4 regions of the Mesorhizobium sp. WSM4830 genome follow, and region 4 is predicted to be linked to each of the others. Evidence: predicted binding sites of a transcription regulator. Region 4 holds the regulator's gene; each other region holds the start of a gene.
The links. The regulator LexA, encoded in region 4, represses DNA repair genes until DNA is damaged. The targets are predictions, from matches to a motif close to TGTTCNNNNTGTGTTCNG.

Region 1 (5,407 bases), on a different contig from region 4:
GGCGAATGGCCGTTGGCCGACAATCCTCTGGTCAACGCGCCGCACACCGCCGCCGAGGCATTGGCCGGCCAGTGGACCCATCCCTATTCGCGTCTGGAGGCGGCCTACCCCGCCGGCGATGCCGATACGGCGGCAAAATACTGGCCGCCGGTGTCACGCATCGACAACGTCGCCGGCGACCGCAACCTTGTCTGCTCCTGTCCGCCGCTATCGGAATATCTTGGCGCGGCGGAGTAGACCAGATCCCGAAAAGCGGAACCCGGTTTTCGGACAAGATCGTGGTCTAACAAGAAGATAGAAATCTCATCAGGCAGAACGCAAGGCCGGCCCGTCGGCCTTGCTCGCCCGGTCCCGGACGACGACGCGATTTCGCCCGGCGCGCTTTGCCGCATAGAGTGCTGCGTCGGCTTCGGCCAGCACATCGTCGAGACCGGTGCCGCTTGTTCCGCCAAAGCCGATGCCGCCGCTGACTGTGCTTCGCAACGGACCAAGTTGGGTGGCTACGACTTCCGTGCCGAAGGCGACGCTGATCTTGCTCGCAACGTCATAGGCCTTCTCTTCCGTCATCCGCGACATGACGAGCACGAATTCCTCTCCGCCCAACCGGAAGGCGTCGACGCCGGTCCGGGCGTATTTCCTGATGACGGCGGCAAAGCGGCGCAGAACCTGGTCGCCGACCGGGTGACCGAATACGTCGTTCGTCCTCTTGAAATGGTCAAGGTCGAACATGGCGACGGACATGAACGGACCGAAGACCCGCTCGCCGTAGAGTGCCGTCAACGCCCGCCGGTTCATCAGCCCGGTCAGTGGATCGGTCATCGTCTCGGCCTTCAATTCGATCTGCGCCTGCAAATGGTGCAGGGAGAGCGTCAATGCGCCGAGCCCGGTCATGCAGGCGACGGCCACGACGGAATTCACCCGCTCGGCCCAATTGTCGGGCGCAACACCGAGCACCCATTGGCCCTTGACCAGCAGGACCGCGCCGCAAAGTCCGAACGACAGGGCACAGACGCCGCTCAGGAACGAGACGACCAGCAATATCCGGCGATCGTGACCACCCTCAATCCAGAACATCGCCCCGATGAGCGAGAGCAGCGCCGTTACCGTGGCGTAGGTGACGATAAAGCCGACACCATCAAACCCGAGATACGTCGCGCCCGTGCAAACAGCCATCGCAACCAAGGTCGGCAAGATGGCGCGCCTGTAGTCGCCTATGCTGAGATATTGCATGGCCGACAGGCAGATAATCAGGAAGCCGAGGCTGAGAAGCACAAGCACGATCTGGCAAAGCCAGGCGCTTGGATCCCTAGTGTAATGCCAGAACAACACTACATGTGCGACAAGCACGAGAATGCCGCACGCCACCGTCAGCACAAAGCGTGCCTGTGGCGCGCTGAACCAGATCGCAAACATGGTGATGCTGAGGCACGTGCCCGACAGCGCCGCCGCGAGCAGGAGCGAACTGTAATCCAACATGTTTAAGCGACAGCCTCTTGAGGGTTCCGCTGCATTCTAGGTCAGCGACAGTCCGCAAATACCTTTTTTAGCCAATCTTCCGGCGTAACCTTCGGACAGGGTTTACAAAACGTCGATGCTCCAACTTCGACCCCATTTCCGCCGCTTGGCTGCCGAATGGTTTTGCAGTAAGAGGCTCTATCCTCGAACGTAACAGGAACCTCCGTCGCCTGCCCGCGAAAAGCGTGGCAGTATCGCGTGGTGATTCGCAGCATCGGAATCCAGGATCGGCATGGACAACAACAACGACCTTTTCGCCAAATTGGACAAGCAGCCGCAGCCGGCTCGCGCCGCCGCGCGCCCGGCCGACCCGCTGGTGCAGGCGGCGAAGCGGCCGGCGCCCCGCGACGCCAGCGAGAGCTACAGTGCCGCCGACATCGAGGTGCTGGAGGGGCTGGAGCCGGTGCGACGGCGCCCGGGCATGTACATTGGCGGCACCGACGACAAGGCGATGCACCATCTGTTTGCCGAGGTCATCGACAATTCGATGGACGAGGCAGTCGCCGGCCATGCGACCTTCATCGATGTCGAGCTGTCCGCCGACGGATACCTGTCAGTTACCGACAATGGCCGCGGCATTCCGGTCGATCCGCACCCGAAATTCAAGAAGCCGGCGCTCGAACTCATCATGACGACGCTGCATTCAGGCGGCAAGTTCGACAGCAAGGTTTACGAGACGTCCGGCGGCCTGCACGGTGTCGGCGTTTCCGTCGTCAACGCGCTGTCCGACCATCTCGAGGTCGAGGTCGCGATTGGGCGCAAGCTCTATCGCCAGCGCTTCTCGCGAGGCGTTCCGGTGACCGGCCTTGAGCAGCTCGGCGAGGTGCACAACCGCCGCGGCACGAAGATCCGCTTCCATCCAGACGAGCAGATTTTTGGCAAGGGTGCTGCTTTCGAGCCGGCGCGGCTCTACCGCATGGCGCGGTCAAAGGCCTACCTGTTCGGCGGTGTCGAAATCCGCTGGACCTGCGATCCCTCGCTGATCAAGGAAAAGGACACGACGCCGGCCAAGGCAGAATTCCATTTTCCGGGCGGCCTCAAGGACTATCTGAAAGCCTCGCTCGGCGACGAATTCCAGGTGACCCGTGAAATGTTCGCCGGCAAGAGCGAGAAGCAGGGCGGTCACGGCTCGCTCGAATGGGCCGTGACCTGGTTCGGCGGCGACGGTTTCATAAATTCCTATTGCAACACCATTCCGACCGCCGAGGGCGGCACGCATGAGGCCGGCTTCCGCAACGTCCTGACACGCGGCTTGCGCGCTTATGCCGACCTGGTCGGCAACAAGCGCGCTTCGATCGTCACATCCGAGGATGTGATGATCTCGGCGGCGGGCATGCTGTCGGTGTTCATCCGCGAACCGGAATTCGTCGGCCAGACCAAGGACAGGCTGGCGACGATCGAGGCGATCCGCATCGTCGAAAGCGCTATCCGCGACCCATTCGACCACTGGCTGGCCGACAATCCGCAGGAAGCGTCGAAACTGCTCGAATGGGTGATCGCGCGCGCCGACGAGCGGGTGCGCCGCCGCCAGGAAAAGGAAGTGTCGCGCAAGAGTGCGGTGCGCAAGCTGCGCCTGCCCGGCAAGCTCGCCGATTGCACGCAGAATGCTGCCGCCGGTGCCGAGCTCTTCATCGTCGAGGGCGATTCGGCCGGCGGTTCGGCAAAGCAGGCGCGCGACCGCGCCAGCCAGGCGGTGCTGCCGCTGCGCGGCAAGATCCTCAACGTCGCCAGCGCCGGCAGCGACAAGCTGGCCGGCAACCAGCAGATATCCGACCTCATCCAGGCGCTTGGCTGCGGTACGCGCTCGAGATACCGCGACGAGGACCTGCGTTACGACCGGGTCATCATCATGACCGATGCCGACGTCGACGGCGCCCATATCGCCTCGCTGCTGATCACCTTTTTCTACCAGGAGATGCCAAGCCTAGTCCGCGGCGGCCATCTCTATCTGGCGGTGCCGCCGCTTTATTCGATCCGGCAGGGCGGCAAGGTCGCCTATGCCCGCGACGACGCGCACAAGGACGAACTTTTGCGCACCGAATTTACCGGGCGCGGCAAGGTCGAAATCGGCCGCTTCAAAGGGCTGGGCGAAATGATGGCTGCCCAGCTCAAGGAAACCACCATGGACCCGAAAAAGCGCACGCTGCTCAGGGTCGATGTGATCGACGCCGAGGCGGCGACCAAGGATGCGGTCGACGCATTGATGGGGACCAAACCTGAGGCCCGCTTCCGCTTCATCCAGGAACGCGCGGAATTCGCCGAGACGGAAGTGCTGGATATCTGAGCTCCCGCCGCTAGCTTGGCCTTCTGAGCTGGAGACGAGCACTTGATCTGGGCGCGGCTGAAGGACGATATCGGCACGCGGATCGCTGGCCTGACGCGGCCGACGCGCTCGGACTGGATTTTTGCCCTGCGCACCGTTTCGGCCGGCCTCATCGCGCTTTTGGCCGCCTATGCGCTGAAGCTCGACCACCCGCAATGGGCGATGATGACGGTGTTCATCGTCGCACAGCCGGTCGCCGGCATGGTGCTGGCGAAGGGGTTTTATCGTCTCCTCGGCACGCTTGCCGGCGCGCTGGCGGCGATCGGCATTACCACTGTTTTCGGTGCCAACTCGTGGTTGCTGGTTGCACTTCTTGCCGTCTGGATCGGCTTCTGCACGCTGGTCTCGTCGCTGCTACGCAATCCGGAGGCCGATGGCGCGGCGCTTGCCGGCTACACCGCGATGATCATCGGCCTGCCGGCTTTCGGCCAGCCGCACCTCGTCATCGATCTCGCCGTGGCGCGCTGCGCGGAAATCGTGCTTGGTATCGCCTGCGCTGCGCTGACCAGCCGGCTGATCCTGCCGAAACTGGCCGCCGACGCCATCATCTCAAGACTGAAACGCAGCATTCTCGACCTGGCGGCCTACGCGGACGGCGCTTTTTCCGGCGGCGATGCGGAAAAGCTTGCCGGGCTGCACCGCAAGCTGATCGGCGATGTCCAGACGCTCGGCGAGATGCGCACCTACGCAAGGCTGGAGGGGCCTAGCCTCGCCACCCGCGCCTATCCGGTCCGGCGTACCATCGGTCAGCTTCTGTCGGCGCTGTCAGCGGCGCGTGCGCTGCATGGCCATGCCGCTCCGAAGAATGCAGCCCTCATCCCCGTTCGCGCCGAGTTGCAGGCCGTTGTCGGCGAACTGGTAGCCAAGTCGGGCGCGCTGGACGATACGGCGCCCTGGGTGGCGCGGCTCGACGCAATCGCCGGCAAGGCGCGGCAGATGCCTGACGTCGCGGCCGGGCAAGACATTGACTGGGCTGGCACTGTCACCCGCCTAACCATTGCCGCCGACTTCGCCGAGGCCATGCAGCAAGTGCTGCGCGGCCTGGATGCACTCCGCTCTCCCCCGTCTCGTGCCAGTCGCGAACGGCGGCAGCCGGCGCTGGTGGTGCACCGCGATTACCGTGCGGCATCGCGCAATGCCGTGCGCGCAGCAATCGCCACGCTCCTGGTCGCCGGCCTCTGGCTGGCGACGAAATGGTCGGGCGCGACGGGCACGGTCATTCTCGTCGCCGTCGTCTCCAGCCTGTTCGCCGCTCGCCCCGATCCAATCCGGTCGGCATGGAACTTCTTCGAGGGCACGTTGCTCGCCCTGCCCTTTGCGTTTCTCATCGGCCAGTTGGCGCTTCCGGTTTTGCCAGGCTTCGGCTGGTTCATGGTCATTGTCGTCCCGATCCTGGTACCAGCGGCACTGGGCATGGCCAATCCGCGCTATGTCGGCGTGGCAACGGCCTTTGCCATCAATTTCCTCGCCTTCCTCAGCCCACATCAGGCGATGACCTACGATCCGTTTCCGTTCTTCGCCAATTCGGCATCGGTCCTGGTCGGCATTCTTCTGGCGATCGGCGTCTTC
Region 2 (5,407 bases), on a different contig from region 4:
CGCTCTTCTCGCCCTGTTCGGCTGAATACTTGTTCGGCTGAACATTGGGAAGAATTGAACAGGCCGGCCGCGATCCTGCGGCGGGTCTGAATTTCGGGGATAGTCCATGTTTGTGACATCTGCCTTTGCGCAAGAGTCCGCGCCCGCCGCAACGGAAGGCGAAACGCACGCCGCCACCGGCGTGCCTGCCGAGGCGCATGGCACGTTCCCGCCATTCAATCCGGCGACGTACCCGTCACAGCTGCTGTGGCTGGCAATCACTTTCGGGCTGTTCTATCTGTTCTTGAAACGGGTAGTGATGCCGCGCGTCGGCGGCATCATCGACGTTCGCAACGACCGCATCACGCAGGATCTCGATCATGCTGCCCGGCTGAAAAGCGAGGCCGATGCCGCCGTTGCCGCCTATGAGCAGGAATTGGCGGAAGCCAAGGGTAAGGCCAATGCGATCGGCCAGCAGGCCAACGATGCGGCCAAGGCGGAAGCCGAAGCTGCCCGCAAGACGATCGAGGCAGCGCTTGACCAGAAACTTGGCGAGGCCGAGGCACGCATATCTTCCATCAAGGCCAATGCCATGAAGGAGGTCGGCACCATCGCCGAGGACACCGCTTCGGCCATCGTCGAGGCGCTTGTCGGCGGCAAGGCCAGCAAGGCCGAAATCGCGGCCGCGGTCAAATCCGTGGCCGGGTGAGGAGCGCATCATGGACGCCACATCTCTCGCGACGCTTTGGGCAACCGTTGCCCTCGTAATCTTCCTCGGCATTGCCATCTACATCAAGGTGCCGGGCATGATCGCCAAGGCGCTCGATGCGCGGGCCGACAAGATCAGCTCCGAGCTCGAGGAAGCGCGCCGGTTGCGCGAAGAGGCCCAGCAACTGCTCGGTCAATACCAGCGCAAGCGTAAGGAAGCCGAGCAGGAGGCCGCGGCCATCGTCGCCGCCGCCAAGCGCGAAGCCGATATGCTTGCCGCCGAGGCGCACAAGAAGACCGAGGACTATGTCGCCCGGCGTACCGCCTTGGCCGAGCAGAAGATCGGCCAGGCCGAGCGCGAAGCAATCGGCGAAGTGCGCGCCAGCGCCGTCGACATCGCGGTGGAAGCCGCGCGCGCGCTGCTGGCCGGCAAGATCGACGCCAAGGCCGGCGCCGACCTGTTCAACGCCTCGCTGCAGGATTTGAAGTCGAAGCTGAACTGAACGGAGCGTAATCTCCCCCCTTGAGGGGGAGATGGCCGGCAGGCCAGAGGGGGTCGGCGCGCGTGAAGCGCCAACCTTCTCTTTCGTGCCAAATAGCGTCGCGCCAGGACGTACCGACCCCCTCTGTCGCCTTCGGCGACATCTCCCCCTCGAGGGGGGAGATTACAGCTAGCCGAATCGCTCAATCCAAGCAGCCGGATCGCTCAATCCAGGCCCGAAAGGCCCTCCTCCTCAACCACCTCGGTGCCGCCGAACCGGAACGGCGCGAAGGAGGCGCGGTGTAGCCGTGCCACTGGCCCGTGCAGATCGATCGCCGTCCGATGGCGCACAGTGGCGTAGCCCATATGCAGTTCGAAGCCGTAACGCGCATGATGGCTGCCGCAGCCGCACATCATGCGGTCGCGCAACACCTTGGCGACGATCGAGGCTGCGGCGATCGACTGCGAGCGCTGGTCGCCCTTGATCAGGGCTTTGCCCTCGCAGGGCAGGCCGGGCGGCACGTCGCGGCCGTCGGCCAGCGCCAGCTTCGGCCGGATCGACAGGCCGGCCACGGCACGGCGCATCGCCTCCAGGCTGGCCTTGAGGATGTTGGAGGCATCAATGCCTTCGGCGCTGACCGAGGCCATCGATACGGCGAGTGCGGAGCCGAGGATTTTCAGGAACAGCGCCTCGCGCTGCAAATGCGTTAGCCGCTTGGAATCGTCGAGGCCGTCGGGGATGTTGGCGGGATCGAGCACCACCGCTGCCGCCACCACCGGCCCGGCGAGCGGGCCACGGCCGGCCTCGTCCATCCCCGCCACTGGCCAAAGGCCTTCGGCCATCGCCTTCGTCTCGAACGAGAAGTCGGGTCTCTCGACGATTTCGAAGAGAAGCGGAGAATCGGAACGCGGGCGAGCCATGGTGCGGCGAGGTTCGCATCGGCTCCGATTCTCCGCAAGTCCCTCCGGGTCGGGCGGGGCACCGGACCAGGAGGGGCTACCGTCTGCAAGCCCGGGGACAGGACAGGCCGGACGGGATTTTTCGCCTGTTGCCGGCCGCTTCGAGCGGCTGGCGCGAGACGCTTTGTCACAGCAACATCAGCTGCTCTGTTGCCTTGGCAGCCGGGACGAACTGGTCGGTCCTGAGCGAGCGCCGCTCGGCATTGAGGCCGAGCCGTTTGGCGGCGATCTCGAAGCGCCGGCCGATCTGCCAGGCATACGGGCCGGAGCCTTTCATGCGCTTGCCCCATTCCGAATCGTAGTCCTTGCCGTCGCGCATCGAACGGATCAGCGACATGACGTGGCGATAGCGGTCGGGATAGTGGCGCAGCAGCCAGTCCTTGAAGATCGGCGCGACCTCCAGCGGCAGGCGCAGCAGCACATAGCCGGCTTCACGCGCGCCCGCTGCCTGCGCCGAATCGAGGATGCGCTCCATTTCCGGGTCGGTCAGTCCGGGGATGATCGGCGCGACCATCACCGAGGCCGGAATGCCGGCGTCCGAAAGCTGCCTGATCGCCTCCAGCCGCTTGGTCGGCGTCGACGCGCGTGGCTCCATGGTGCGCGCCAGCATGCGGTCGAGCGTCGTCACCGACAATGCCACCTTGGCCAGCCCGCGTTCCGCCATGCGTGACAGAATGTCGATGTCACGTGTCACCAGCGCCGACTTGGTGACGATGCCGACCGGGTGCCCGCGCGCCTCCAGCACTTCGAGGATTTCGCGCATGATCCGGTATTGTTTCTCGATCGGCTGGTACGGGTCGGTGTTGGTGCCGATGGCGATGGTGCGCGGCTGGTAATTATCCCTGGACAATTCCTTGTCGAGCAGCCGCGCCGCATCCGGCTTGGCAAACAGCTTCGATTCGAAATCCAGCCCCGGCGACAGGCCCATGAAGCTGTGCGTCGGCCGCGCGAAACAATAGACGCAGCCATGTTCGCAGCCGCGATAGGGATTGATCGAGCGGTCGAAGGAGATGTCGGGCGATTCGTTGCGCGTGATGATGGTGCGCGGCTTCTCGACCTGTACCTCGGTCTTGAACGGCGGCAGCTCCTCCAGCGAATTCCAGCCATCGTCGAACACATGCCGGCTGACCGGCTCGAACCGGCCGGACGGATTGATGCCCGCCGACCTGCCGCGATTGCGTTCCGGACGGACGCGCATGCCGCTCTGCTCGATCATCGCATTCGCCATCTCGGCCCTGCCGGCACCGAAGGCGGCAATGTCGGCACGCACGATCTGTTCCATTTTGGCCCTTTCCCAGGGACTGTCCGCCCGCTGTCGAATCGCTCTGCTCATGAATGTATTCCTATCGTATCGATGAGAACAAAGCAAGAACTTTCTCGCGGTGCGCCGCAAAAACTGGCGCTGCCCACCGCTTTCCGCTATTCGGCTAGACATGCTCAGCGTCCTGATCGAAACCCTGAATGACGAGGAGGGCCTTGCCCGCACGCTCGCCTCGCTGATCGGTGGCGCCGTCGAGGGCGTGGTGCGCGACGTTCTCGTCTGCGACACCGGCTCGACCGATCAGACGCACCGCGTCGCCGAACACGCCGGCTGCCACTATGTCAGCGGCGGCATCGCCGCCGGCATCAGGCAGGCCAAGGGTGACTGGCTGCTTTTGCTGGAACCGGGCGCGCGGCTGGGGGAGGGCTGGATCGATGAGGTCGTCGCCCATACCGCAAGGCAAACCATGGCGGCGCGGTTTTCGCGGGCACGCGGCAGCCGCGCGCCGTTCCTGTCGCGCGTCTTTGCCGGAAATCGCGCTCTCGCCGAAGGCTTGGTGATCAGCAAGCGTCAGGCCGCGGCGCTGTCGAAGAACGCCCGCAGCGCCGAAGCGATCGCCCGCGGCCTGGCGACCAGGAGGCTCCAGGCCGAGATCTGGGTCGCTCCGCGGAAGTGACGGCTTACCGTGACGGTTCAGGGGCTCAAGCAAATTTTCCGGCGGGTCGCCGTTTATTGTGCATTGCACAAAATCTGCCCGGGAGTTACCATTCCCAGCGACACGGGCGAATGGGTTTGGGGTGTGCCGGAGCGGTGACGACGACTAACGTCGATGCTGTTCCCTCGATATTTTGAGGACCCCGATGACCCTTTCAAGCCCTGACAAGTCCGGCGCTGCAAGCCTCGAGGCGATCGCACGCAACGGCGGTACGCTGCGCCGCATCGCTGCCCGCATCCCGACCTATCTGTCCGACCTTCGCGAGAATCCGGCATGGCTGCCGATGTTCATGCTGGCGCGAACCATGCCGGCGCGGCGGCTGCACTGGCGCGGCGCAAAGCCCGTTCGGCCGGCGCGCAATGTCGGTGAAACGATGTTCGCCGGCGTCGATCGCGATGCCGTCGTCGGCGCGCTGAGGACGGAGGGGCTCTATTCGGGCCTGATGCTGCCAGCCGCCATCCATGAGGAGATTGGCCGCTTCGCCGAGCGCACGCCATGCTTCGGCAATTTCGACCGCCGGCTGGAATTCCTCCCCGAAAAACACGCCGATGCCGAAAAGCATTTCGGCCGCCCGCTGCTCAGCGGCCATTATTTCGAGCGGGTCCTCGACTGCAACGCTGCGGTCGCCGTGCAGCGCGATCCGCTGCTTCTCGATATCGCGGCGCACTATCTCGGCAGCCAGGCCAAGCTGATCACCACCAGCGTCTGGTGGAGCTTTCCGACCGGTGGCGTCTCGGACGCCGACAAGAACATGGCCTCGCTCGGCAAATACCATTTCGACCTCGACGACTGGCGCATGCTGAAGTTCTTTTTCTACCTGGTGCCGGTCGACGCCGACACCGGGCCGCATGTCTACGTCCGCGGCTCCCACAACCGCCGTATCCTGAAGCACCAGCTGACGCTTCTGGTCGGCCATTCGGCGGAAGAGGTGCTGGGCGTCTATGGCGAGCAGAGCCCGGTCACGCTGACCGGGCAGGCCGGCCTCGGCTTTGTCGAAGACCCGTTCGGATTCCATATGGGCACCGTGCCGACGCGCACGCCGCGGCTGATGATGGAAGTCGGCTTCGGTGTCTCGCCGCCGTCGCGCCGGCGTTTTCACGGCGAGCCGGTCATTCGCTGAAGGGATCAGCCGGCTGACCCCTTGGCTCGCCTCAGCCGCGCCGCAAATGTTCGTCCAGGCGCGGCATGATCTCGACGAAGTTGCAGGGCATGTGCCGGTAGTCGAGCTGCGGCTTCAAGATGCCGTCCCATGCGTCCTTGCAGGCGCCGGGCGAGCCCGGCAGCACGAAGACGAAGGTGGCGT
Region 3 (5,407 bases), on a different contig from region 4:
GGCCAGTGCGTGAACGACATCGCCGAAGCCGGGCTTGTCCTTGCCGTCGTTTCTCAGCGCCCACAGCAGCGTTATCAGCCCGGCCGGCGCCGGTTTGATCAACGCCGGCACGAAGACATGGTAGGCGCCGAAGCGCACGCCGAGACGGCGAAGTGCCGCGCGGCCTTCCTGGTCGAGCGACTTCATCTCGTCGGCAATGTCGCGACGGTTGATGAGGCCGAAATGCTCGACAAGCTGGAAAGCGATGCCGCGGCCGATGCCGGTGATCTGCTCGGCATTCTTGAGATCGACCAGCGGCTTCAGCAGGGATTCGATCTGGAAATTGACGAAGCGCTCGGCGCGCGCCGCAACCTTGTCGCGGGCCGGGCCGGTGAGTTGCTCGTCGGCGAGCAGAACGAGACGCGGCTTCAAAGCGTCTTCGCCGGCAACCAGCGTGCCGATCGGGGCGCCGATCCAGCGCAGCGTGCCATCCGAACCCAGCGCAATGTCGCCATTGGCAGAGGCGCCGAAGCGCTCGGCCCGCGCCTCGAACTCGGCGGCAAGCGCCTTCTGCGCCGCCGCCCGCACTGCCTTGGCGTCCTCGCCGCCGGCGCTCTGGTCGGCGGTGAAGCGGAAACCCTGCAACTCGCCGACGTGATGGCCTTCGACGAGGACAGTTCCGGTTGGGCTGATTTCGGCTTCAGGCATCGTGTTTTCTCTAAGGCGCCGCATGAGGACGGAAGTCCTGCGGTCTACAAAACGTTTCGTCAACCGCTCATGCAGCGCATCCGACAATCTGTCTTCGATTTCGCGCGTCTTTTCCTGCCAGTGTGCCCGATCGGCCAGCCAGCCGGGCCGGTTTGAAACGAAGGTCCATGTGCGGATCTGGGCAATCCTGTGCGATAGCGTGTCGATGTCGCCTTCGGTGGTATCGGCACGGCGCACCTGCTCGGCCATGTAGTTCTCGTCGACATGGCCGTGCCTGGCAAGGTCCATGTAGATGGAGGCGATCAAGTCGGCGTGCTGGGCCGGCGCGATCTTCCTGTAGTCGGGCAGCGCGCAGGCTTCCCACAGCAGCGCCACGCGTCTGGCATCGGTGGTGAGTGCCCGGACGTCCTCGTCGCGCGACAGATGCTCGAGCGCCTGCGCGTCTACTGCCGGCAGTGCGCGCGTCAGACCTTCGACCGGGGCGTTGGTCTCAATCGAGCGCTTCAGCGCATCGAGGTTGGCGAAATCGAAATGCGCGGTGCGCCACTGCAGCACTTTCACCGGGTCGAAATCATGCGCCTCGATCTTCTTGACCAGTTCCTCATCCAGCGGATCGACCTGGCCGGTGACGCCGAAGGTGCCGTCGCGCAGATGCCGGCCGGCGCGGCCGGCAATCTGGCCGAGCTCGGCCGCCGTCAGGTTGCGGTACTGGTAGCCGTCGAATTTACGGTTCTGGGCGAAGGCGACGTGTTCGAGGTCGAGGTTGAGGCCCATGCCGATGGCGTCGGTGGCGACGAGGTAGTCGACGTCTCCCGACTGGAACAGCGCCACCTGGGCGTTGCGGGTGCGCGGGCTGAGTGCGCCGAGCACGACGGCGGCACCGCCCTGCTGGCGGCGGATCAGCTCGGCGATGGCATAGACCTCGTCGGCCGAGAAAGCGACGATCGCGGTGCGCCGCGGCAGGCGGGTCAGCTTCTTCGAGCCGGCATAGGCAAGGTGCGATAGCCGTGGCCGGGTCACCACCGACACGCCCCGCAGCAGGCGCTGCAGGATGCCGTGCATGGTGGCCGCACCCAGCAGCAGCGTCTCCTGGCGGCCGCGCAGATGCAGGATGCGATCGGTGAAGATGTGGCCGCGTTCGAGATCGCCGGCGAGCTGGACCTCGTCGATGGCAACGAAGGCGGCGTCGGTCTCTCGCGGCATCGCTTCCACGGTGCAGACCGAGTATTTCGCGCCAGCCGGCTGGATCTTTTCCTCGCCGGTGATGAGCGCAACCTTATGGGCGCCGACCTTCTCGCAGACGCGCGTATAGACCTCGCGGGCAAGCAGCCTGAGCGGCAGGCCGATGACGCCGCTTTCATGCGCCACCATGCGTTCGATGGCGAGATGGGTCTTGCCGGTGTTGGTCGGGCCGAGCACGGCCGTCACGTCTCGACCCGACAGGATCAGCGGTTCAGTGTGTTTCGGATGGATGTTCATCGGCCTGGAAATAAGGCTCTCTGCCTCGCATTGTCGGGAGCGCGCCCATATTGGCCGCGTATGACAGGCGACACATAGGGATTTCGGGCGCGAAGCGAAAGCGGAATGTGCCGAGGGCGGGCCGATTGGTAGCTTCAAAGCCAAAAATCTGTTCCCGATTAACAGTTGGAACGAGTCTGGAACGAATCAGCGACGAATCACTGACTCGCGCTGATTCAGGTTTTGTTCACGGCTACATCTGGGCTTTCTGCCGGCGAATCTCACCACATGCTGAATCCCGGAAACTGGCCCGATTCATGCAGGCGGCATCCAAGCCAGCACCACGGTTAACCTTTGCCGGTGAATGATCGTGGCCGGCCAACCTGCTTCGCGCAACATTATGAAATTATTGATGTTTCCTAATGCGCCTTAATCATTTCGAGGGTGTTTTCAGCTCTCGCCGTTAACGTTCCGCTCAAAGCCGGAACGAATCGGCGACGAATCAGAGATAGCCGAAGATTCTTGGTTTGTTCACTGCAACATGTTGTGTTGTGAACAGCTTTTCCACCGAGAATCCACATGCTGCCGGGCGGTTTTTGCACAGGTTGCGCAGCGGCCGTTAACCTTTGTGTACTGGTTCGGCACACGCGGCATCATGGCCATCGGGTCGACGCGCTTAGTGCGTGAGGCTCAGAACTCGGCCAACCATGCCGAACGGCTTGTTCAGGATACGTCCGCTCCGACGGCATAGCGCTGCAATGCGGGGCCAACGTTCTGGATGATTTCGTCGTGAGACAGGGCGACGACCGGCGGGAGCCGCAGCAGGTACCGGCACATCGCCAATCCCAGCAACTGGCTGGAAATGAGCCCGGCCCGCCGGCCCGCATCGGCGGGATCAGCGACCGCCGCAACCAGGGGCCTCACCTGGTTGGCAAATACGTCGCGCACCTTTTCGGCGGCAAATTCGTTCGACGTCGCCGAACGCAGCAGAATTGCCATGCCGGTACCGTTGGTCGGATCTTCCCAGATTTCGAGAAATCGCCTGATCAGTGTCTTGCCGATGTCGGTTCGGTCGATCACCCGTAGTGCGGGCAATTTCAGATCGACGACCGCCGCCCTGGCAAACAACTCGTCCTTGCTGCGGAAATAGCGAATCACCATGGCCGGATCGATCGAAGCATGGGCCGCGACGTCACGGATCGAGGCGCCGTCATAGCCGCGTTCGGCGAACAGGAGCCTCGCGGCCTCAAGAATCTGAGCCCGGGTGCGATCCGACTTGCTGGGTTTCTTCGACTGATTCTCGGCCATGAAAATGCATATGCCAACGACCGTTGACAAATGCAATGGCTTCGGCTAAAAAGTCAACAAATGTTGACAAAATGGAGAGAGAAAATGTTGCCCGATACAACGGACGTCCTGATTGTTGGCGCCGGCCCGACCGGCTTGGCGCTGTCCATCGTGCTGCACCAGGCCGGGGTCGACCATGTTCTGATCGACAGGCTTGGGGAGGGCCTTCAGACCTCGCGGGCTGGCGTCATCCACGCTCAGACGCTGGAAGCGCTGGAGCCGCTGGGCGTCACGCAGCGGCTGAGCGAACTTGCCCTGAAGCTGCAGAATTTCGCCATCCGCGACCGCAACCGGGCACTGCTCAAGCTCGATTTCGGAAGGCTTCCGTCGAGGCATCCCTATCTGATGATGCTGCCTCAGAATCTCACCGAGCAGGTGTTCGCCGAGCGGATTGCCGCCCTGGGCGGCGTGATCCACCGCATGGTCGAGGCCAAGGCCGTGGTTCAGGACACTGACGGTGCGTGCGTGACGGTGGTCGAGAACGGCCGCGAGAAGATCATATCGGCACGCTACGTCGTTGGCGGCGACGGCATGCACAGCCTGGTGCGCAGCTCGGCCGGCATCGAGTTCGACGGCGCGGCCTATGAGGCGTCGTTCGTTCTCGCCGACGTTCGTCTCGACTGGCCGGTTGGGCCAACCGAGGTGTCGCTGTTCTTTGCGCCAGCCGGGCTGGTGGTGGTGGCGCCGCTTCCGGACGGATCGTACCGCGTCGTCGCGACAATGGACGACGCGCCGGAAAAACCCGCGGTCGCAGACATACAGCCGCTGCTGGACAGCCGCGGACCGACCGGCAAACGAGGCCGGGTGCTCGACCTGAAATGGAGCTCGCGTTTTCGCGTGCATCACCGCCTGGTCCGGTCATACCGCAAGGACCGGTTGTTCCTGATGGGCGATGCCGCGCACGTACACAGCCCGGCGGGAGGGCAAGGCATGAATACCGGCATCGTCGACGCGGTCGTGCTTGGTCAGTTGCTTGGCGACGTGGTGAACGGCATGCGCCCGGAAGCGGAGCTCGAACTCTATGAAACACTGCGACGCCCGGCGGCCCAGGAGGTGCTTGACCTGGCTGGTATGATGACCGGCATGGCGCTTACCCGCAGTCCGGTGAAGCGGTTCGTCCGCAACCTCGTGCTATCGGTGCTGAACCTCACACCATTCCTGAAACGCCGCATCGCCTTGAAGCTGTCGGGCCTCAGTCGGGCGCCGCTTGCCCGTCTGCCGGCACCCGCGTGCGAGGCAGGTGCAATTGCCCGAACCCAGCCTGAAGCCAGCCCAGCGCTGAAGCTTGCCGCGTGACGGCGCGGTTATCTGCCCGTACCTGCCGTCGGGCCGGTACGGGGACATCCGCGACATCCCAAGCCTCAGCTAATGTACTGACCGCCATTGGCTGATATGGTCGAGCCGGTGATGAAACCGGCATCGTCGGAAGCGAGGAAGACGACGCAGCGCGCGATCTCCTCCGGCTCGCCGAGACGGCCGACCGGGATGTGCGGGATGACGCGCTCGTTAAGCACCTTCTCGTCCATCGCCTTGACCATCTCGGTGGCGATATAGCCGGGGCAGATGACGTTGACGGTGATGCCGGCGCGCGCGCCTTCCTGGGCCAGTGCCTTGGTGAAGCCGATATCGCCGGCCTTCGAGGCCGAATAATTGACCTGGCCGACCTGGCCTTTCTGGCCGTTGATCGAGGAGATGGTGATGATGCGACCGAACTTGCGGTCGCGCATGCCGCCCCACAACGGATGCGTCATGTTGAAGACGCCGGAAAGGTTGGTGTCGAGGACCTCTTTCCATTGCTCGCGCGTCATCTTGTGGAACATCGCGTCGCGGGTGATGCCGGCATTGTTGACCAGCACCGAGACGGGACCGAGGTCGGCCTCGATCTTTTTGATGCCGGCGGCGCAGGCCTCGTAGT
Region 4 (5,407 bases):
GCGCCTGCCGCGGCGGCGGGCTCCCCCTGCGACGTGCTGATGCTACGCTGAACCTGCCTCACTCCGAGATCAAGGCCTGGGTCAGCCGATGGTCTGGATCGGCCAAACCGTCGATGATGTTGAAATGGTGCCGGTCAGGCTCGACCACAGAGCTGGTCGAGGCACCTAGGCCGATCCAGATGTTGGCCAGCACCGCGCTCTGGCGCAGGAATTCGGCGCGCTCGCCGCCGCCGGCCCAGCAGGTCAGGCGGGCCTTGTCCATCGGGCGCAGCAGCACCGGGCTTTCGGCCTGCGCCTCGGCCTCATCGATCGCCAGCGTCTCGTTCATGCCGGTGCACATGATCGGGCGCAAATCGTGCACTCCCGAGATCGACACCACGCGACGAACGCGCCGGACCACTTCGGGCGCCAGCGGCGTCGTCGCCGTAACCATCCGGCTAACAAGATGGCCGCCGGCCGAGTGTCCGGTCAGCATCAGCGGCCCTGCGACCATCGCCGCCGCTGTGCCGATCGCCGCGCCGACTTCCTTGACGATGCCGGCAATGCGTATCTGCGGACAGAGCGTGTAGGACGGCATCGCAACCGCATAGCCGCGATCAACAGGGCCAGCGGCAAGATGCGACCAGAAACTCTTGTCGAATGCCATCCAGTAGCCGCCATGGACGAACACCACGAGCCCCTTGGGCTTGGTGGCCGGCAGGAAAAGATCGAGACGGTTGCGTGGTTTATCGCCATAGGCCAAGTCGAGCCGCGCCCTGCCCTCGGTCGAAAGCACGTCGCGGAAAACCCGCGCTGGCTCGATCCAGGCCGCCGGCCAGCGATCGCTGCCGGCTATATTGGCGCCGTTGGCATAGGCGTTATCCCAATCGGCAATGTGACGTTCGAACACCCTGCGCCCTCCCCTGGCAATATGGCCTTGCAACGCAAAGCATCGCGCGGCGCGTCGTCGCCAGCCTCACGGCTCCAGCTCTCGCATCAATCTCAAGTGACAGCCGCCTTGATGGCGAAGCGCGCATCCTTCCACGCACCGGTGCGCAGGATGTCCTCAAGCACTTCGACGGCCTGCCAGACATCGGCATAGCCGACATAGAGCGGGGTGAAGCCGAAGCGCATGGTCGATGGCGCGCGAAAATCGCCGATCACGCCACGTTCGATCAGCGCGCGCATGATCTGGTAGCCATGCTCATGCATGAATGAAATCTGGCTGCCGCGTTTTTCCCCGTCGCGCGTGCTTTCGAGCGTGAGCCCGTAAGTGCCGCACTTTGCCTCGACAAGCTCGATGAACAGATCGGCCAGCGCAATGCTCTTCTTGCGCACCGCCGTCATGTCGACATCGTTCCAGATGTCGAGCGCGCCCTTCAGCGTGCGCATCGACAGGATCGGCTGGGTGCCGCACAGAAACCGGCGGATGCCGGTGCCGGCCGCATAGCCTGGCTCGAAGGCGAAGGGCCGTGCATGGCCCCACCAGCCGGTGAGCGGCTGCTGGATGTCGGCAAGATGCCGCTCAGCCGCATAGATGAAGGCAGGCGCGCCCGGTCCGCCATTCAGATATTTGTAAGTGCAGCCAACGGCAAAATCGGCTTTTGCCTTGTCGAGCTCGACTGGCATCGCACCGGCGGTGTGGCAGAGATCCCAGACGATCATCGCCCCGGCTTCCTGGGCCCTGCGCGTCAGCGCCGGCATGTCGCGCAGTTCGCCCGACTTGTAGTTGACGTGGTTGACCAGCACCACGGCGGTGCGTGCGTCGATCAGCTCCTCGATGCTCGGCGCGTCGACCCCCGAGAGGCGCAGCAGCGTATCTTTTCGCGTCGAAACCACACCCTCAGCCATGTAGAGGTCCGTCGGAAAGCTATCGCCCTCGGCGACGATGACCTGCCGCTCCGGTCGCATAGCCATGGCGGCGTGCAGCAGCTTGTAGATGTTGACCGACGTCGTGTCGCAGACCACCGTCTGGCCGGCCGCGGCGCCAATCAGGCGCCCGAGCTGGTCGCCGAGTTCGAGCGGCATGTTGAACCAGCCGGCCACGTTCCAGGCGCGGATAAGATCATGCGACCATTCTTCGGTCGCGGCCTTGCGCAATTCATCGAAAGCGGCACGTGAAGCAGCTCCTAGCGAATTGCCGTCGAGATAGATCACTCCTTGCGGCAACACAAAGCGGTCGCGCATCGCGCGCAGCGGATCCGCGGCATCCATCGCCTTTACGGCCACGAGATCGGGAATTCCTGTCATGATTTGCCTGCTCCCCCAAGATCCAACGCAACGCCGGACACGCATCGACTGTTCTTCCATTACCTGGTTGCGCGCAGCAAGACTCCACCGGCGAGAAGCAGCCTGACCAGGCGATGGAAACCAGGACCTAACCCGAGGTTGGCGTTTTGAGTTCGTTTCGTTCACGGTGCATTGACCAAACCGCACACTCGATAGGGTTCACTTCCGTGCCATTTGCCGACCGACGGCCGATGCCAATGTGGCCTTCCGGGAAGCCAGAAGGGCGCAAACGAAAGCAGAATCAAGGCGATGAGGCTCGCGACGGTGAAAGTGCGGTACCCCGGTTAGGGGACGTCGTTTGTTTCCCGAGCCTTAACGCATTCATTAAACTTTAAACAGTTGCGGAACACAACTGGAACAGATAGTGTTTGTTCTGGGTTTGTTTTTCTGATTCTGTTGGGGGTCGCTATGCTGACACGCAAACAACACGAACTGCTTATGTTCATCCACGAAAGATTGAAGGAAAGCGGTATCCCGCCTTCCTTCGACGAGATGAAGGAAGCGCTCGACCTGGCTTCCAAATCGGGAATCCACCGGCTTATTACGGCACTGGAGGAGCGCGGCTTCATTCGCCGTTTGCCCAACCGGGCCCGTGCGCTGGAGGTGCTGCGCCTGCCTGACTCGATCGCCCCCGGCCTCAATGCGGCACGCAAGTTCTCGCCGAGTGTCATCCAGGGCAGTCTTGGGCAAGGCGGTCCGCGGCAAGGCAAGCCGACATCGTCGCGCGTCCCTGCGGCCGGAAATGACGACGATGTCGTCGCCGCCGTTTCGATCCCGGTGATGGGCCGCATCGCCGCCGGTGTGCCGATCGACGCCATCCAGCACCAGACGCATTCGATTTCGGTGCCGCCGGATATGATCATGGGCGGCGAGCATTATGCGCTCGAGGTCAAAGGCGATTCGATGATCGAGGCTGGCATTTTCGACGGCGACACGGTGATCATCCGCAATGCCGATACGGCGAGCCCCGGTGAGATCGTGGTGGCACTGGTCGACGAGGAGGAAGCGACGCTGAAGCGGTTCCGCCGCAAGGGCGCTTCGATCGCCCTGGAAGCCGCCAATCCGGCCTACGAGACGCGCATCTTCGGACCAGACAGGGTCAAGGTGCAAGGCAAGCTCGTCGGACTGATCCGCCGCTACTGAGCTCCGCCCTTGGCGCCGGCTTTGGGTTTGTCGGCCCTGCGGTATGGCGGCAGGCCCCGCGCCGCGCGTGAAAATTTCCGCTGCACGTGCCAGGGCCGGTATGATTTTTCGACTGCGAAACGGATTTCGGCGCGTGTTGCCGCTTGTGGATCGAAATAGACGGCGGCACTTCCCGCGCGCGCCAGTTGCCGTTTGGTGACGACGAGGACCAGCCGGTCGTAGTAGCAGGGGTTATGGGCGGTGGCGTCGTCGATGACGATCAAACTGGCAAAGGCGCAGGCTGGCCGCGCAGTATTGCGGTCCTTGGCTTGCGCGATGATCGCGCCGGATGGATGCCTGGCAAGGCAGAGGCCGTCCGTGCAAATGAACGGCATGCCCGGCGGTAGTTCGGCCGGATCGGCAATGTCGAATTGCGGGTCGTTCTTTCCAGGTGTTTCCGGCGCGACGATAGCCTCTGATGTGAGCGCGCGTTTCCAGTTGTCGATGGTGAACTCATTCGGGCGTGCCCGGTTGATCGCGAGTTCACCGCTCCCAATCGGCAGCGCGACCAGCCGTGCGTCCTCCGAGATCAATACATCGGGTACGCGCGTCTGCGTTGTCGTCAGCAAGCCGGCGAGCGCAAAAGGAAGTGCCGCGAGCCGCAACCAGGTCGTCGCCATGCTGGCAATGACGAGGGCGATCGTCACCAGAAGGACGGATCTCAGCGAAATCAGCCCGACCGCATCGATCGGCGAGCGCTCGGAGATCCACCCGGACAGGGCGATCATCGCCGTTAGCCCCTTGCCCATCACATAGAGGAACGGCCCATCCGCACCGAACGGCATCGCCAGCGCGCTGAGAACGGCGAAGGGCATGACGACCAGTGAGACGATGGGCATGATGGCCAGATTGGCGAACAGGCTGAGCGGCGCCACGCGCTGGAAGTGCCATATGGCGAAAAGCGCCGTGGCGCTCCCTGCAATGATCGAGGTCATCGCTAGGCCGCCCATGCCCAGCAGGACCTTTCGCGTGGCAAAGCGTAGCGGCGACCGCCGCAGCGGCGGCGTGGCGGCCCTGCCGGCGCGGTAATCGGACCAGCCTGCATAGGCGCCGACAAGGGCCGCCGTCGCGGCGAAGGACATCTGGAAACTCGGACCGACCACCTCGTGCGGCGACACCAGGATGACCGCGATGGCCGAGATCGCCAGGTTGCGCATGGTGAGCGCGGCCCGGTCGAACAGCACGGCGATAAGCATCACCGCCAGCATGATGAAGCTGCGTTCGGCCGCTACCACAATGCCGGAAAAGACGAGGTAGGCCGCAATCGAAAAAAGCGCGGCGGCCGCGGCATATTTCTTGACCGGCCGTCGCGATGAGAAATCGGGAAACAGCGCAAAGGCGCCGCGTAGCAGCGCCATGATGGTGCCGGCGACCAACGCCATATGCAGCCCCGAGATAGAGATGATGTGATAGATGCCTGTACGCCGCATCGCTTCGTTGATCTCCTCGGGAATGCCGGCGCGCACGCCGACGATCAGCGCAGCGGCAATCTCGCCCTCGGCGCCGCCGATGCGGCTGCGGATATGGTCGGCGATGGATTCGCGCGCGTCTTCGATCGCGGAAGAAAGCTGCGCGGCAAGCGGCATGCTGCCCGACGGCACGACTTTCGGATTGCCGAGAAAAAAGCCGCTGCCGCCGATACCGGCGAAATAGCTGTCGAAGGAGAAATCATAGCTGTCGGGCCGCACCGGGCCGGTCGGCGGCAGCAGCCGCACATAGCCGGTGATCTCGGAACCGGCGGTGAGCTCAGCCGGTATCTTCATCGCCGAAACGCGGACCCGTTCCGGCATGTAGCGCAGTGTCGGCCTGGCGGTTGAGATCACATCGATCGTCAGCCTGATGCGGCCGCTCGCCATGGGCTCGTACGATACAACGCGACCCGTCAGCCGCGTCGAGATTTCGGAACCGAGCATATGCGTTCCGACACGCCAGGTCTCGAACTTGGCGGCAAGTACGC

Region 1: parE (DNA topoisomerase IV subunit B) is a predicted target of LexA. The motif match lies at 1,660-1,677, and genes of this name have one in related genera.
Region 2: AC0L2Y_RS01480 (PA0069 family radical SAM protein) is a predicted target of LexA. The motif match lies at 3,485-3,502, and genes of this name have one in related genera.
Region 3: AC0L2Y_RS30155 (helicase-related protein) is a predicted target of LexA. The motif match lies at 2,333-2,350, and genes of this name have one in related genera.

The regions. Positions count from the first base shown of each region.
Region 1 is NZ_JBVVQI010000033.1:33,466-38,872, reverse strand. Features, by position in the region: gene gcvP (aminomethyl-transferring glycine dehydrogenase) at 1-237, shown strand, start outside; gene AC0L2Y_RS29200 (GGDEF domain-containing protein) at 307-1,476, opposite strand; gene parE (DNA topoisomerase IV subunit B) at 1,748-3,799, shown strand; gene AC0L2Y_RS29190 (FUSC family protein) at 3,842-5,407, shown strand, end outside.
Region 2 is NZ_JBVVQI010000001.1:282,111-287,517, forward strand. Features, by position in the region: gene AC0L2Y_RS01460 (F0F1 ATP synthase subunit C) at 1-25, shown strand, start outside; gene AC0L2Y_RS01465 (F0F1 ATP synthase subunit B) at 107-688, shown strand; gene AC0L2Y_RS01470 (F0F1 ATP synthase subunit B) at 699-1,190, shown strand; gene AC0L2Y_RS01475 (ribonuclease HII) at 1,394-2,089, opposite strand; gene AC0L2Y_RS01480 (PA0069 family radical SAM protein) at 2,256-3,410, opposite strand; gene AC0L2Y_RS01485 (glycosyltransferase) at 3,562-4,065, shown strand; gene AC0L2Y_RS01490 (phytanoyl-CoA dioxygenase family protein) at 4,250-5,224, shown strand; gene moaB (molybdenum cofactor biosynthesis protein B) at 5,256-5,407, opposite strand, start outside.
Region 3 is NZ_JBVVQI010000037.1:28,454-33,860, forward strand. Features, by position in the region: gene AC0L2Y_RS30155 (helicase-related protein) at 1-2,166, opposite strand, end outside; gene AC0L2Y_RS30160 (TetR/AcrR family transcriptional regulator) at 2,869-3,453, opposite strand; gene AC0L2Y_RS30165 (FAD-dependent oxidoreductase) at 3,538-4,788, shown strand; gene phbB (acetoacetyl-CoA reductase) at 4,854-5,407, opposite strand, start outside.
Region 4 is NZ_JBVVQI010000005.1:201,189-206,595, forward strand. Features, by position in the region: gene AC0L2Y_RS09665 (molybdopterin molybdotransferase MoeA) at 1-51, shown strand, start outside; gene AC0L2Y_RS09670 (alpha/beta hydrolase) at 59-889, opposite strand; gene kynU (kynureninase) at 982-2,229, opposite strand; gene lexA (transcriptional repressor LexA) at 2,677-3,411, shown strand; gene AC0L2Y_RS09685 (ComEC/Rec2 family competence protein) at 3,405-5,407, opposite strand, start outside.